2 regions of the Bacillus sp. 5w2 genome follow, and region 1 is predicted to be linked to the other one. Evidence: riboswitches for the same ligand, from Rfam matches in the RefSeq annotation. Region 1 holds a riboswitch; the other holds the start of a gene.

Region 1 (8,102 bases):
CGTGATTCAAGCTTCTTTTCACACTTCTCTTTATCTTGTAAATGTAACAGTTTCACTTTTCACATTCGTTCTTGCAATTATGCAGCTCGTATATGGGCCTTTCATTGATACAAAAGGAAGAAAATCTGTCCTTATCCCTAGTTTAATCATTAGTACAATTGGTTCAATCGGATGTGCTTTTTCGGCGAACATTTATTTATTTTTATTTTTTAGAGTTGTTCAAGCTATAGGAATAGCAGCTATACCTGTAGTCGCAGCAACGATTATCGGTGATTTGTTTGAAGGAAAAGAACGAGGGGAAGCAATGAGCCTATACCAAATGTTACTTGCTCTCGCACCTGCGATTGGCCCTCTCATAGGTGGTTACCTCGGTAGCATACATGGACACTTATCCGTATTTCTGTTTTTATCTATACTTGGCTTTCTCTTATTCATTATAAACATTTCACTACTTCCAGAAACAAAACCAACTGTAATTAAGCAACCGCAAGCAAAAAAAAATTACTGGTTTATCTTAAAAAATAAAACTGGATGTTCTATTACTCTTATTGGCTTTATTCAATTTTGTATTTATTTTTGCTTTCTCGTTTTTTTACCGAGTATTTTAACAAATTCATTTCACTTAACTGCAAGTGAAATTGGTCTTGTATTTGTACCGATGTCTCTTTCTATTATGTTAGGAAGTTATTGCTACAAGGTTTTGCAAAAGCACCTTACAACAAAGCAAGCTTTCTTCATTACTAGTTTCTTCAATATTATATGTGTCACTTTATTCTCTTTCACATATAGCATCAATATCCCATTCCTCATTATCGTTACATCTTTGTACGGTTTTAGTATGGGACTTTCTATGCCAACTCACACTACTTTATTAACGGAAGAATTCGTACAAGAACGCGCAACTGCTATCGGTATGTACAACTTCATCCGCTATCTCGGTATGAGCACAGGGCCACTTGTAGGTGGATTTCTTTTATTTAATCAAAATTACTTTTGGATTTTCTTCCTAGGTGCAATTATGTTTCTACTCATAATCTTATATGCGATGAAAATACTATGCTTCCCTGTCACACAAAAAGTAAAATAGAGACCTACAGATGGTCTCTATTTTAAGCTCTTTGATCCGCAACAATATGAATATCAATATACTTCGTTTGTCTCATAATTTCATTTACAATAGAACCTTTTCGTATTTCTTCCCACCTTGTTCTTGCCGATTGTCCGAGTAAAATTTGCGTTACTTGTAGTCTTTTCGCGACTTCAATAATAACATCAGCTGGCTTTCTTCCATTTGCTTCTTCTAATACAAAACTTGCATCAAATTGATTCGTTAGCGATTTCCACTCTTCAATTGTTTGCTTTTTCCCTGCTGAAAGTGAATCTATATTTTCCCGCTCTACGTTTAAGACATACAATTCAGCGTTTAACCGATCAGCCATACGCCAACCTCTCCGTATTAATTTCTCTGCTGTTGAACTGTATTGTACACAAACGAGAATTTTTTCTTTCACCCCAATCGGTTCTATAACTGTTTGGCTAATTTTCTCATCCATATCATCTGCAACTTCACGAAGCGATAATTCCCTTAGTGCTCCTAAATTATTAAGCGTGAAGAAGTTTTGTAAGCTTTGTTGAATTTTTTCTTCCTTATATATCTTTCCATCGATTAATCTCTTCCTTAATACCTCGGGTGTTGCATCAACAAGCTGAATTTCATTTGCTTTTTGCAAAATAAAATCTGGAATACGTTCTCGCACTTTAACATTCGTAATTTGAGCTACAATATCATGAACGCTTTCTAAATGTTGAATATTAAACGCTGATAATACAGATATACCAGCATCTAGCAATTCCTGTACATCCATATAACGTTTCTTATTTTTCGACCCGGGAATATTACTATGCGCAAGTTCATCCACAACAACAATTTGTGGTGCACGTTTTATAATTCCTTCCACATCGAGTTCATAAAATACTTTCCCTTTATAATCAATTTCTTTTAAAGGAACTTTTTCTAAATCAGCAATTGCGTCTTCCGTTTCTTTTCTCCCGTGTGTTTCAATTAAACCAATTACAATATCCATACCATCTTTTTGCATTTCTCTTGCATCAAATAGCATTTTATAACTTTTCCCTACTCCTGGAGCCGCTCCTACATATAGCTTTAACTTTCCTCGATTTTGCTGACGAATATATTCTAAATACTCTTCTGGTGTTCGCCTTTGAAAAGTTGGTTTATAGTCATCCGCATACAAAACACTCACAACCTTTCTTTCAAAACAACGCTACCTCAATCCATTAGATTGAGGTAGCACTGTTACTATTTCATTAGTTTCTGTAATTCTATATTTAACTTTAAGACGTTCACACGATCTTCTCCAAATAAACCAAGTGCCGCACCTTCCGTTTGATCTTTAATCAATTGATCTAGCGTTTCTTTCGGGATTTTCGTTAATTTCGAAATGCGCTCTACCTGTACGGAAGCTGCCTTCGGACTAATGTCAGGATCAAGCCCTGAACCTGAATTTGTCACTAAATCGATCGGCACTTCTGTAACTGGAACCGCCCGGTTTTGTTTCTTCCAGTCTTCCATACTTTTCTCTACTCGTTTCTCTAAATCTGGATTAGACGGTGCATAGTTATTTGAACCAGATGCTTCTGCTTTATATTCAATACTAGAGACACGCCCATGAAAATAACGTGGATCTGTGAAATTTTGGCCAATTAACTTAGAACCAATCACTTCATTTTTATCATTATATATTAGACTTCCATCCGCATTCTCCTTCATTACTGCTTGTGCAATACCAGTAACAATAAGCGGATATACAAGTCCGCACAACACTAAAAATGTAAAAGTAATACGGACAATCGGTGATAGTATACTTTGTTTCTTCGCCATCTTTTTCCCCTCTTCCTTATATAAACAAGCCGACAATTATATCGATTACTTTAATTCCAATGAATGGTACAATAACTCCGCCAAGCCCATAAATAAATAGGTTTCGGCCAAGTAGTGCATTCGAACTCATCGGTTTATATGCAATACCTTTCATCGCTAACGGAATGAGTAACGGAATAATAACAGCATTAAATATTAGTGCTGATAAAATCGCTGACAGTGGTGATGTTAGTTTCATAATGTTTAATGCTTCCATTTGCGGAATCGCAAGTGTAAACATCGCTGGAATGATTGCAAAATATTTTGCGATATCATTCGCAATACTAAACGTCGTTAACGCACCACGCGTCATTAACAATTGCTTACCGATTCCTACAACCTCAATAATTTTTGTCGGGTTCGAATCTAAATCAATCATATTCGCTGCTTCTTTCGCAGCTGTCGTACCACTATTCATTGCTAATCCAACGTCAGCCTGCGCTAGTGCCGGCGCATCATTTGTACCATCACCTGTCATCGCTACAAGTTTCCCTTTATCTTGCTCTGCTTTAATAACCGCAATTTTATCTTCTGGTTTACACTCAGCAACGAATTCATCTACCCCTGCTTCTTTTGCAATTGTCGCTGCTGTTAATGGGTTATCGCCTGTACACATAACTGTTTTAATCCCCATTTGACGCAATTGTTCAAAACGCTCACGCATACCAGGTTTTACTGTATCCTTTAAATAAATTAAACCGTAAATACGATTATCCACTGCAACTACAAGTGGTGTCCCGCCCTCTTTTGAAATGAAATCTGCTTTTTGATTTACATCTTTCGGAATCGTTCCACCTTGTGACTGAACCCATTCAATAACGCTACCTACAGCACCTTTCCTCACTTTCGTTCCGTCCTGTAAATCAACACCACTCATTCTCGTTTCTGCTTTAAATGGAACAAATTCACCTTGTTCTGCAAGTTCTCGATTATATGATATAGACTTCGTTTTTACATATTCTATAACTGATCGACCTTCTGGTGTTTCATCTAAAACTGAACTAATTGCAGCCCATTTCCCTACTTGCTCAATCGTTTCATTTCCTACAGGAAGTAATGTATGTGCCATTCGGTTCCCGAAAGTAATCGTACCTGTTTTATCTAAAATAATTGTATTAATATCACCTGCAGCTTCTACTGCTTTACCCGACATCGCTAACACATTGAACTTTGTCACCCGGTCCATCCCAGCAATACCAATCGCTGATAACAACCCACCAATTGTCGTTGGAATTAAACAAACTAACAATGCGACAAGTACAGCTGTATCAATTTGAAACCCTAAATAGTTTGTAAAGATCGGCAACGTCACAACAACGATTAAGAAAATAAGAGTTAAGCTCGTTAATACTGTATTTAAAGCAATTTCATTCGGCGTTTTTTGACGAGCAGCGCCTTCTACTAACGAAATCATTTTATCAATAAATGATTCACCAGGATTACTCGTAATGACAATTGTAATCTCATCACTGACGACCATCGTTCCACCTGTTACGGAACAAAAATCACCGCCCGCTTCTTTTATTACAGGAGCTGATTCACCTGTAATCGCAGATTCATCTACAGAAGCTAATCCTTTCATTACTTCACCATCACTTGGGATCATCTCACCTTGCTTTACAATAACAACGTCACCTTTTCTCAAATCAGTTGCTGAAACTTGAACAATCTCTCCATTTTCTTTCACCACATTTGCAAACACATCTTTCTTCGACTGTTTTAAAGAATCGGCTTGCGCTTTGCCCCGCCCTTCTGCTAACGCCTCTGCAAAGTTAGCAAATAAAACTGTAAATAAGAGAATGAGAGAAACTGTTATATTAAACCATCCTGGTACACTACTAGCACTACTTGGAAGAAACGATAAAATGAACGTAATGATAAATCCAATTTCCACAACGAACATAATCGGATTCTTTATCATGACTTTCGGATTCAATTTCGCAAAGGATTGTTTCATCGCATGTGTTACGATATCACGATCCATCGTTTTCGCTTGTCTAACCTCATCTTCTATAGCATGTATTTGTGACTGATTTACTTGTTTTTCTTTTACTACTACCGGTCTCATCATTTACCCTCCATTACTTCAATGTAAGAAATTCTGCAATTGGGCCAAGTACTAACATCGGGAAGAATGTTAACGCACCGACAATTACAATCGTTCCGATGAAGATGCCACCAAATAAACCATTATCTGTACGGAACGTTCCGACTGTTTCTGGTACTACCGTCTTCTCTTTCAACGAAGCTGCCACAGCTAACATCGTAATTAAACTGAAATAGCGTCCTAAAAACATAACTAAACCAGTTGTAATATTCCAAAACGGTGTATTATCTGCTAAACCTTCAAATCCAGATCCGTTATTCGCAGCTGACGATGTGTATTCATATACAACTTGCGTTAAACCGTGGAAACCGGAATGTGAGATAGCATCTGTTCCTAAACTTGTTGAAAGAGCTAATGCTGAAAATCCTAAAATAAGCAATGGATGGAATAAAATCGTTACCGCAATTAATTTCATTTCCTTACCTTCAATTTTCTTACCTAAAAACTCCGGTGTCCGTCCAACCATTAAACCAGATATAAATACTGCAATAACGGCATACATAATAATGTTTACAAAACCTGCTCCAACACCGCCATATACTGTGTTTAACATCATATTTACGAGTGGAACTAGACCGCCAATTGGTGTTAATGTATCATGCATCGTATTAACAGCCCCTGTTTCAGCAGCTGTCGTTACTGTTGCGTATAGTGAAGAAAATACAGTTCCGAATCGTACTTCTTTTCCTTCTGTACTTCCTTGTACATGTTCGATACCCATTCCATTTAACGCTGGATTTCCATGTAATTCCGATGTCGTAATCGTTATAAATCCAAGTAAAAACACCATAAATAGTGATACGAAAAGGATACGACCTTGTTTTTTATTCCCTATCATTCGTCCGTACGTAAATGGAAGTGCTGTTGGCAATAGCATCATAAGCATCATTTGCAAAATATTACTCATTTGTCCTGGATTTTCAAAAGGATGTGTAGAGTTTGCTCCGAAAAATCCACCGCCGTTATTCCCAAGTTCCTTAATGGAAACAAATGATGCAACTGGCCCGCGTAATATACTTTGCTTTGCCCCATCAATCGTTTGTGCCGTAACTGCACCGTCTAACGTTTGTGGTACACCGAGTGTGACAAAGACTAGCGCCGCAATAAATGCGATAGGAAGAAATACTCTCATTAGTGCTCTCGTAAAATCAACGAAAAAGTTACCGAGTTCTTTTCCAGCGAGCCCTCTTATAAATGCCATAACGAGTGCTAACGTCGTTGCCGGTGCTGCAAACATTAAAAATGTAATTCCGATTAATTGTGATAAATAAGATAAACCATTTTCACCGCTATAATGCTGTAAGTTTGTATCAGCCATAAAACTAATTGCTGTATTAAAGGCAAGCGTAGGCTCCATTCCTTCAATGTGTGCTGGATTTAATGGCAATACTCCTTGTAGTCTAAAAATGAAATATACGACAACAATCATAAATCCATTTAATAAAACTAATGACAATGCGTACTGTTTCCACGTTTGATTGTATTCTTTTACACCCGTAATTTTAAAAATAAGTTTTTCAAAAGGCCCGAATACTTTATCTAGCTTTTGACTACCTTGAAAGGCTTTCTCTAAATATATCCCCATTGGCTTTGCCACAAGAATAAACAACAGCATGGTAATAACAACTGCGACCCAAATCATAATGAATGATTCCCCCTAATTAAAACTTCTCTGGATTTAATAATGCATACACTAAGTACACCGTAATTGCTGCAACAATAACCGATAAGGCAATCATCATGATTGCTTCCCTTCTTTCACAACTTTATCTGACCAACTTGCAAGACTTGCCATCGATGCGACTAACACAACAAAAATCCCGATCATTACAACATCTAACATAACTACCCCTCACTTTTGTTAAAATTTACCATTAAGTTATCAAAAAAAGAACACTAAGCTCTACTTAGTGTTCGAAATGAACAACACAAAGTAAACCTCCTCTCTAAACGCTTACGAGGTTAGCTGTCGGATTCGGGCCTAAAGAGTAGCCCTACTTTCAAAACTGAAAGATTCACCCCAAGTGACGATGCACAAAATTGGTTCCCCCGCTCCATTTCTGGAACTCAGCGATTTTAGGTTTTTTTGGAAATTTTATGAATGATTTATGAGAGTAAATATACTCCTCTATATTTCACTTGTAAAGAGGCAAATTACTGAAAATAAGAAAATATCCGTCTATTTAAACGCTTACATTGAGTATTATTAATATTCTTTCATCTGTTTTCTCGTCTTTTCTTTCTTTTTCACATAAATGATCTTTTAAATACGAAATAAAAAGAGCGAATGACATGAAGTGCATAGCTTGTTGCACTTAGCATTCGCTCTTTTTTATTCACTATTTATTCTCCTCGTAAAAAAGCACGTAAATTTCTCCCGCGAATATAAACTTGTGACAATTCTGCATGTAGTTGCTCATATTCGATAACATCTGTTTTTAAATATAAAGCGTCTTTCGATGGCAATATAATATAGGGCCTTGGAAAAATAGGATCAAGCATCACCAATTCTTGAACTCGCTCTACCGATACCGCCCAACGATTCGCTATATCTCCTAATAACAACACCTTCATCTTCTTCTCCCCCGCCCTATTCAAAAAATAAAAAAGAAATATTATCACAATTTGTAAACACGACAAATGTAGCTCCAATTGTTTCATAGAGCCTCGCTGGATATCGTTTATTCCTTGTAACAACAGTAATAGGTGCTTGAAAAGAAAAGCGAATGTGTTCTGTAAAGAAACTAATAATTGGAAGCTCATCCCCTAGTAAAATCACCTTCTTAATACACTCACAAATACTAGTAAAATCCTGCTCCCTACTACAACTATACGTCCAATCAAACCCACAATTCCTCACTTCAGCCGCTATCTCTTCATTTGCTGTAAAAATAATTAACTCATGTTGAAATGCTACTAAATCTATTAAACTATTTACCTTGCTTTCTTCTCCAACACAAATAAGTGTTAGTTCCATGTACCTCATCCTCCTTAGCATAAAAGAACTCAAACATAGATTGATATTCCCCTATACTAATCAGATCGATGAAGTGA
Region 2 (8,102 bases), on a different contig from region 1:
CGTGATTCATGTACGAACCATCTCTTCCAACTTTTATTGCTACAGTACTCACTTATTGTTCTAAAACATTTCATATGTGATTAGTATGAATAACATTGTATAAAATTTCTATTTCATATCCATTTCCACATTCACACAGTGAATATATTACATAAAAATATTATTCATTTTAAACTAAATAACGTAAGCAAATATGAAATTCCGTTTTGTTTTCATGTAAGTTTTGTACTGTAAGGTCATTTAAACACAGCTATTTATCTATCGTAAAGAAGTATTTTCATTCCCTTTATTTTCAAGCTTTCCCGTCCTTATTTCAAAATATAATCCGCTTCACTTTTTCAATTGAAATATCCATATATCACAACAAAAACTCCTACTTACTTATAGATTTAAAAATTATATCAGTATATCTTTTAGGTTCATATGCAATTATGCATAGCGTATACACAAAAAGGATAGCTTCACTTTCGTAAAGCTATCCTTAAAAAATCTTCTTACTTTTTCAAATGATATGGAACTGTTGTAATAACAACATTTCTTTTATAGAGTAAATACGCACGAATGAGTAAACTAGACTGATTATGAAGAATGTTATGCCAACCTTTTTTCGGAATGAACTGTGGTATAACGACAGTAACTCGGTAATTTGATTCACTCGCTTTATATTGCACTGTATCAATAAACTTTGTTAGCGGTTGAATAATACTTCTATAGTGAGAATGTAAGGTAACAAGTCTTACTTCAGGTTGCCACTTCTTCCATTTCTCTTCAAATTTCTTTTCCTCTTCTCTGTCAAAAGCAACATATACAGCGATAACTTGATCTGCAGAAAGAGCCTTCGCATAGTTCAATGAATTTTCCACTACATGAGTCATACCTGCTACAGGAACGACAATTACATTTCCCTCAATTGGAACAAGTGGTTCACAAGTTTTTAAACTTAATTGATCGCCCACTGCATCGTAATGCTTCTTAACTCTATGGAACAAGAAGATGATGGCAGGTAAGAAAATAAGGATTGACCAAACTTGTGCAAATTTAGTTAAAAAGAACATGCTCATTACGATAAAACTAATAATTGCACCAATTAAATTAACCGTTAATCTCAAAGCCCATCCTTCAGGTTTTTCACGAAGCCATTTTAATACCATACCCGTTTGAGAAAGTGTAAATGGAATAAATACACCTACTGCATATAACGGGATTAAATGTTCTGTTTGCCCTTGGAAAGCTACAATTAAAATAATCGAAGCTATCCCAAGTATAATAATACCGTTTGAGTAACCTAGGCGGTCTCCTCTAATCGTAAACATTCTCGGTATAAATTTGTCTTTTGCAAGGTTAACTGCTAATAGTGGAAATGCAGAATAACCTGTATTAGCAGCAAGAATTAATATTAAAGCAGTTGTACCTTGTATGAAATAGTACATGAAATTACGTCCAAAAGTTTGTTCAGCAATTTGTGAAACAACTGTTACTTCCTTACTTGGATTAATTCCGTAATAATAAGCTAAAAAGACAATTCCTGAAAATAAAACGGCAAGTAATGCACCCATTGCAAGCAATGTTTTCGCTGCATTGTTAGGTGCAGGATCCTTAAAGTTTGGAATTGCGTTAGAGATTGCCTCAACACCTGTTAAAGCCGAACTACCCGATGCAAATGCTCGTAGCAGTAAGAACAAACTAATTCCCGCAACCGGCGTTCCAATCGGCGTGTGTAAAGTCGGTGAAACGTGACCAGTTAAAATATTGTATATCCCTACCCCAATTAATATAAATAGTGCTAGAACGAATAAATAAACCGGATATGCTAAAACGGAAGCTGATTCCGTTACCCCTCTTAAATTTAAAATAGTAATAAATATAACAAATATAATCGCAATGATTACATTATGTGCATGTAAACTAGGAAAAGCTGATGTGAGCGCATCTGTACCTGCAGACACACTTACTGCAACAGTTAAAATATAATCGACTAATAAAGATCCTCCAGCTATTAACCCTGGATTCATCCCTAAATTTTCTTTTGATACAACATACGCGCCCCCGCCATGCGGATAAGCAAAAATAATTTGACGATAAGATAAAATAAGGGCTGTCAATAATACTAATACCCCGATAGCGATCGGAATTGAATACCAATAAGCAATCGCTCCAAGACCTGCTAAAGCAATTAAAATTTGCTCTGGTCCATATGCAACCGATGACAATGCGTCAGAAGATAAAATGGCTAACGCCTTCGTTTTATTAAGCTTCTGCTCTCCTAACTCAGTTGATTTTAACGGTCTTCCAATTAAAAATCTTTTAATAGATGAAACCAATACTGTCCACTCTCCAATAATTTTGTACGAACGATGCTGCTTGTTACAGCCAGCAAACTATTTCTTCAGAAAACAAAAAATGTCTACAAGCCATAGCGAAATAGACTTGTAGACATTATATTTTTTGTCGCACAAGCTCCACCTTCCTTCTCAATATAACGCTTACGAGGTTAGCTGTCGGATTCGGGCCTATGAGTAGCCCTACCTTTTTCAAGGATTCACCCCATTGGATTAAGTATTAATCCATAAGAACGGGTCCCCCGTACCATGCGGTTTCAGCGATTTAGAAAATTGAAACTGTGGATTATAATACTCCTTTATTTTCAAAATGTAAACAAAAATTTTGAAAAAGAAAAAATTTAAAATGATTGCGCATAATCCGCCGGTAAATATACATAATGAATACTAAAAAATCGATAAAGGAGACCCATATGTCTAAAGAAAAGAAGCCTATTTTTTCCGATTCCTATTTAGATGCGTTAGCAAATGAAATTAATCAATTATACGGTAAACGTGAACAGGAAATAAATTTGACAGATAGAACGAAAAGAAATAAATAATTTGTCATAAAAAAAGAAAGCAATACACTTATATATTGCTTTCTTTTTTATTTTTTCATACATCCAATTCTATTTCTGACCTGTTAAAGGTCATTTCTTCATACACTTTCAAATTTTGATATACTGCCCCTAATAATGGTGCTTCTATAGAAAATTGTTCTGCTACATCTAGTAAGTATCCTTGTAAGTGCTTCCCTTCAATGGACGAACCTTTTTCCATATCACGCTGCATTGATGACTTCATATCATACGAAATTTTATCAATTGTTTTCATATGTTCCTGGGCAATACCATCCTTAACTGGAGCTTTCATAGACCTCATGATTTGCACACATTCTTCAAATAAGTTTCGGATAAATTCGTGTCCACCTTCACTTTCACGAATCGGTCCTATTGGTGCACGCATTAATGTCGTCACACCCGACATTACAGTAATAAATAAATATTTATGCCACATATCTTGCGTAATATTTTCACTTAAAACAAAACTAGATTTCGTACCTGCAAATGCTTTAGAAATATGCTTTATTCTCTCTGAACCTTGAAGCTTGATTTCTCCAAACAGAAGTCTGTTGGCAGCACTCGTTTGTACAATTTCTCCTTGATCGTTTAACGTCGTCTCGATAAAGCATAAACCGCCAATTACTTTTTCCACGCCAAATTCCTTTTGTAATTGTGATAAATGAGCGATACCATTTAACAATGGAATGATGACAGTTTTTTCGCTAACATAGGGCTTCAAATCTTGAATTGCCTCGTTTAAGTGATACGCTTTTGTTGAAAATAAAATGACATCAAATGGAGCAGTTCGATCTTCTTTCGTTATTAATTTCGGTTGGAAGGAAAAATCCCCGTTAACACTTCGGATTACAAGTCCTCTTTCCTCCAATTGTTTTTTCCGTTTACTACGAACAAGGAACGTAACATCTTCTCCCTTTTCTACTAATCGACCTCCAAAAAAACCTCCGACGCCACCAGCCCCTAATACTAAAATACGCATACAACATCCCCCTTTTCAAAATACAGTTTTATAACTTTTAGTATACATAACATTATACATGTCCCCTACTAAATAAGCTGAATTTTCATTCTTAATCGATTATAAAACAGTGGTTATTTTCAAATGAATTTGGGCATGTTGTTTTTATAGCATATATGGAAAGGAAACAATGTAAATGGAGGCAATACAAACAATCGAGGAAAAAGATGTAGCAACAGCTATATTTCAATTTATATTCCCGTTTTCTTTTAAAACTGGATATGAACAAAATATGTTCCCTTTCTTACAGAAAAATGATTTTCGCCCTTTTCGACTCGATCATCTTGAAAATGAAAATACATACTACGGAAAATTTCAAGTTTCACATCAAAATATGGAAGCATACTATCTTTCATTTACAAATAAAATTCTATTTCCTCACTCAGAGCATCAAAAAGGATTACAACGCTATTCTAAAGACCTTAACTTAACTGGACACTTAACAACAAATCTTATTTCCATCCCCTTCAAGATACACTCTATTGACGTAACACTCTGTCCTTATGAACTTGGCTTCTTAACAATTCGGACAGAAGTAGAAACCGATCCAAACATGACATTATCAGAAGCAATCGAATTCGCCGCCCGCTTCCGTGTACTTGAAACTAAAAATGATACAAACGAGACTATTTGTATTGAATGTAATGGAAAACAATATTCACAAGTAGAGAAGCTTATATTCGGCGATTTATTTCATGGCTTAACAGACTTCTTTGAGAAAAAGAGATTGCGGAGCTCTTACTTTCAAACATTCCCATTCTTTGAAGATCAACGAATGTATGTACAAACTTTATTATCCATAAACAAAGAGTCTGACCTTCATGTAGTTGATGTATACCGAGCTTCCAGTCTTTCCGGATTAACAGACGATGGTAAGCCCTATATTAGCGCAAATAATGTTCCTTATATTCAAGATTATTTAACAAAACATTCTTATCAAAGATGGGCTCCTAATCGCTACTTTATTATGGAAGAACATATTTTCACATGTATAACAAACGAAGGTGAACACGAATTCGCTAAACTTGCTAGTCAAATGTACGGGGAGTTTTATTACGCTTTGTTATTAAATCTATTTCATAAAGTTGTTTTATTAAAAATGGCAAACGCTTATGCCGAGTTAAATATTGAACAAGATACAAATGAAATAGAGAAATTAATTTATTCAATTAATTCATTTACAGCGAATTACTTCTCTTTAGAGTTAGTATCCCAATCACAGAGTGAAGATATTTTCTTCCGCTTAAGAAAGTTATTTAACATTGAGGTACTATATTTGAATGCAAAACAAAATCTTGATAGTTTGTTTAAATATCAAGAAAATGTCGCTTCTAAAAAAGATAGCCTTTTACTATTAATTTTAACGCTCTACTCTGTAGTAGGCCAAATGTTAGGGTTTACTATGATTGACCTTTTAAGAAACACCGATTCAAACAAAATATCATCGCCACTTGAATTTTTCGCACTTTTAATAGCAATAAGCGGCATAGTCATTTCACTTATTTTAGGCGCACAAAGTTTATACCAATGGAGTCTACAACATAAACGAAGAAAATCATGGGTAAAACAAACTGTACTTTCTGCTGTGAAAGAGAAAGATAATAAACATTAAAAAAGATTATTTTCATTTACTGAAATTTTTATCGGTGATTTTTCGAATATATCGACTTACCGACAAAAAAACGACAAAAGACAGAACCGGATAATATCAAAAGGGTACTCCAAAATGACGTTTGGAGTACCCTTTTTTATTACACAAGTTCAGCTTACTTCCCTGCTTCGATTTGTTCTAATGCAGCAGCTACTTGTTCTTCAGTTAATTCATGTTGTACTACGTAGCGGTTACGTGGGCTTACACGACATTCATGAGAACATGCACGTAAATATTTCGCTTCGTTTTCTTCCGAACATAAAATTTTCTTGTTACATTCTGGATTTGAACAGTTTACATAGCGCTCACAAGGTTCACCTGTAAAGTGATCTTTACCAACAATAACATGTTCTTTTTGGTTTACTGGTACAGCAATACGCTCATCAAACACGTAACATTGTCCATCCCAAAGCTCGCCTTGTACTTCTGGATCTTTTCCGTACGTTACAATTCCGCCGTGAAGCTGACTTACATCTTCATACCCTTCACGAACTAACCAACCAGAGAATTTCTCACAACGAATTCCGCCTGTACAGTACGTTAAAATCTTTTTACCTTCAAGTGTTTCTTTGTTTTCTCTAATCCAATCTGGTAATTCACGGAATGATTCGATATCTGGTTTAATTGCACCTTTGAAGTGTCCTAAATCAAACTCATAATCATTTCGTGCATCAATAATAACTGTATCTTCTTGTTTCATTGCTTCATAAAAATCTTTTGGCTCTAAATACTTTCCAGTTATTTCGTGTGGGTTAATGTCATCTTCTAGACGAAGTGTAACTAATTCTGGACGAGGACGCACGTGCATTTTCTTGAATGCGTGCCCTTCTTCTTCATCTATTTTAAATACGATACCGTCAAAGCGTGGATCGTTGTTCATTGCTTCCATGTATTTCTCTGTTTGTTCTACAGTTCCAGAACAAGTTCCGTTAATTCCTTCTTTAGCTACAAGGATTCTTCCTTTTAATTCAAGTGAATTACAAAATGCTAAATGCTCTGCAGCGAATTCTTCAGGGTTTTCAATTGTTGTGTACATGTAATATAGTAATACTCTGTATGGTTTTGTAGTTGCCAATGTATTTCTACCACCTATCTAATTTTTAAAATCATGTATAAGTTAACGTTCATATCAAAACATATATAATAAGAAAATGTATCCAAAGTTTTATGCATCCCATTTTCTTCTCTTTATACTATTTTCTATAAGTTAACAAAAATAAAAAACAAGATTACACATCAAAACACTATGGTTATGTTGTAATCCCAATATATTATATATCATACAAATCCATTTCCATCAATTAATATACTGTATTATAGGCTTTATGTTCACATAAATTTCAAAAATAGCCCTTTAATTCATTATGTTTCCCCACGTCATCACACCATAAACTCCCAATTTTTCATAACACCACACCATTTATTGTGTAAAGGCATATAATTTGCACTAAGGAAACATTTATGTTCAAATAAAATTATCAACTAATACATTTAAATGTATTGAAATAATGAGCAAGAATAAATACAATAATTTCATCAAGTTAACATTTTAAAGGGGAAAACTACTATGAATAAAGATATATCAAAAGATGAACAAGTCCCTTCTCAAAGTACAACTGTTCAATCAGCGCATTTAGCATTAAGTGGACAAACGAAAGGCTTAAAAAGACTATTACCATTCTTAGGCCCAGCTTTTATCGCTTCAGTCGCTTATATTGATCCTGGCAATTTCGCGACAAATATTGCAGCTGGATCACAATATGGATATTTATTACTCTGGGTAATTCTTGCTTCTAATTTAATGGCGGTATTAATCCAAACTTTATCCGCTAAATTAGGAATTGCTACAGGTAAAAACCTTCCTGAAATCGCTCGAGAAAACTTCCCAAAACCTGTTTCCATCGGTTTATGGATTCAAGGGGAGCTCGTTATTATGGCGACTGATTTAGCTGAATTTATTGGAGCGGCACTCGGATTGTACTTATTGTTCGGGATTCCAATGTTACCAGCCGCTTTAATTACAGCTGCTGGATCATTTATTATTCTTGAATTTCAACGCAGAGGCTTCCGTCCATTAGAAGCTATTATAACAGGAATGATTTTTATCGTTGTTATCGCTTTTGGTGTACAAGTCTTCTACGCAAAACCAGAATTAAGCCCTTTACTTTCAGGTCTATTTATTCCAAAATTCCAAGGCGTGGATAGTATCTTATTAGCAGCTGGTATTTTAGGCGCAACCGTTATGCCACATGCAATATATCTACATTCCGCCTTAACGCAGCGCCGTGTAGTCGGAACAAATGATGAACAAAAGAAAAAGATTTTCCGCTTCGAATTTATTGATATCATTATCGCAATGGTTATCGCTGGAGCAATTAATGCAAGTATGTTAATTGTTGCTGCTGCACTATTCTTTAAAAACGGCTTGCATGTTGAAGATCTTGATGTTGCTTTTAACCAATTTAGTAACTTAGTCGGTCCTGCATCCGCTGCTTTATTTGGAATCGGACTTTTATCAGCAGGTTTATCTA

The links. A riboswitch is a leader RNA that binds a small molecule or an ion and turns the genes downstream of it on or off. The one in region 1 is predicted to bind cyclic di-AMP.
Region 2: linked by a shared signal. The riboswitch ahead of ACXY7N_RS03615 (APC family permease) and the one ahead of ACXY7N_RS23980 (SipW-dependent-type signal peptide-containing protein) in region 1 are both predicted to bind cyclic di-AMP.

Annotation. Positions count from the first base shown of each region.
Region 1 covers NZ_JBTIWT010000018.1:84,775-92,876, forward strand. The annotation lists gene ACXY7N_RS23950 (MFS transporter) at 1-1,087, shown strand, start outside; gene kdpDN (KdpD-like non-kinase potassium sensor) at 1,110-2,264, opposite strand; gene kdpC (K(+)-transporting ATPase subunit C) at 2,321-2,902, opposite strand; gene kdpB (potassium-transporting ATPase subunit KdpB) at 2,919-5,009, opposite strand; gene kdpA (potassium-transporting ATPase subunit KdpA) at 5,023-6,690, opposite strand; gene kdpF (K(+)-transporting ATPase subunit F) at 6,710-6,790, opposite strand; gene ACXY7N_RS23980 (SipW-dependent-type signal peptide-containing protein) at 6,787-6,891, opposite strand; cyclic di-AMP (ydaO/yuaA leader) riboswitch at 6,986-7,131, opposite strand; gene ACXY7N_RS23985 (hypothetical protein) at 7,392-7,622, opposite strand; gene ACXY7N_RS23990 (hypothetical protein) at 7,639-8,025, opposite strand.
Region 2 covers NZ_JBTIWT010000001.1:708,004-716,105, forward strand. The annotation lists gene ACXY7N_RS03615 (APC family permease) at 495-2,321, opposite strand; cyclic di-AMP (ydaO/yuaA leader) riboswitch at 2,466-2,612, opposite strand; gene ACXY7N_RS03620 (hypothetical protein) at 2,753-2,881, shown strand; gene panE (2-dehydropantoate 2-reductase) at 2,937-3,881, opposite strand; gene ACXY7N_RS03630 (hypothetical protein) at 4,057-5,532, shown strand; gene trhO (oxygen-dependent tRNA uridine(34) hydroxylase TrhO) at 5,687-6,646, opposite strand; gene ACXY7N_RS03640 (Nramp family divalent metal transporter) at 7,139-8,102, shown strand, end outside.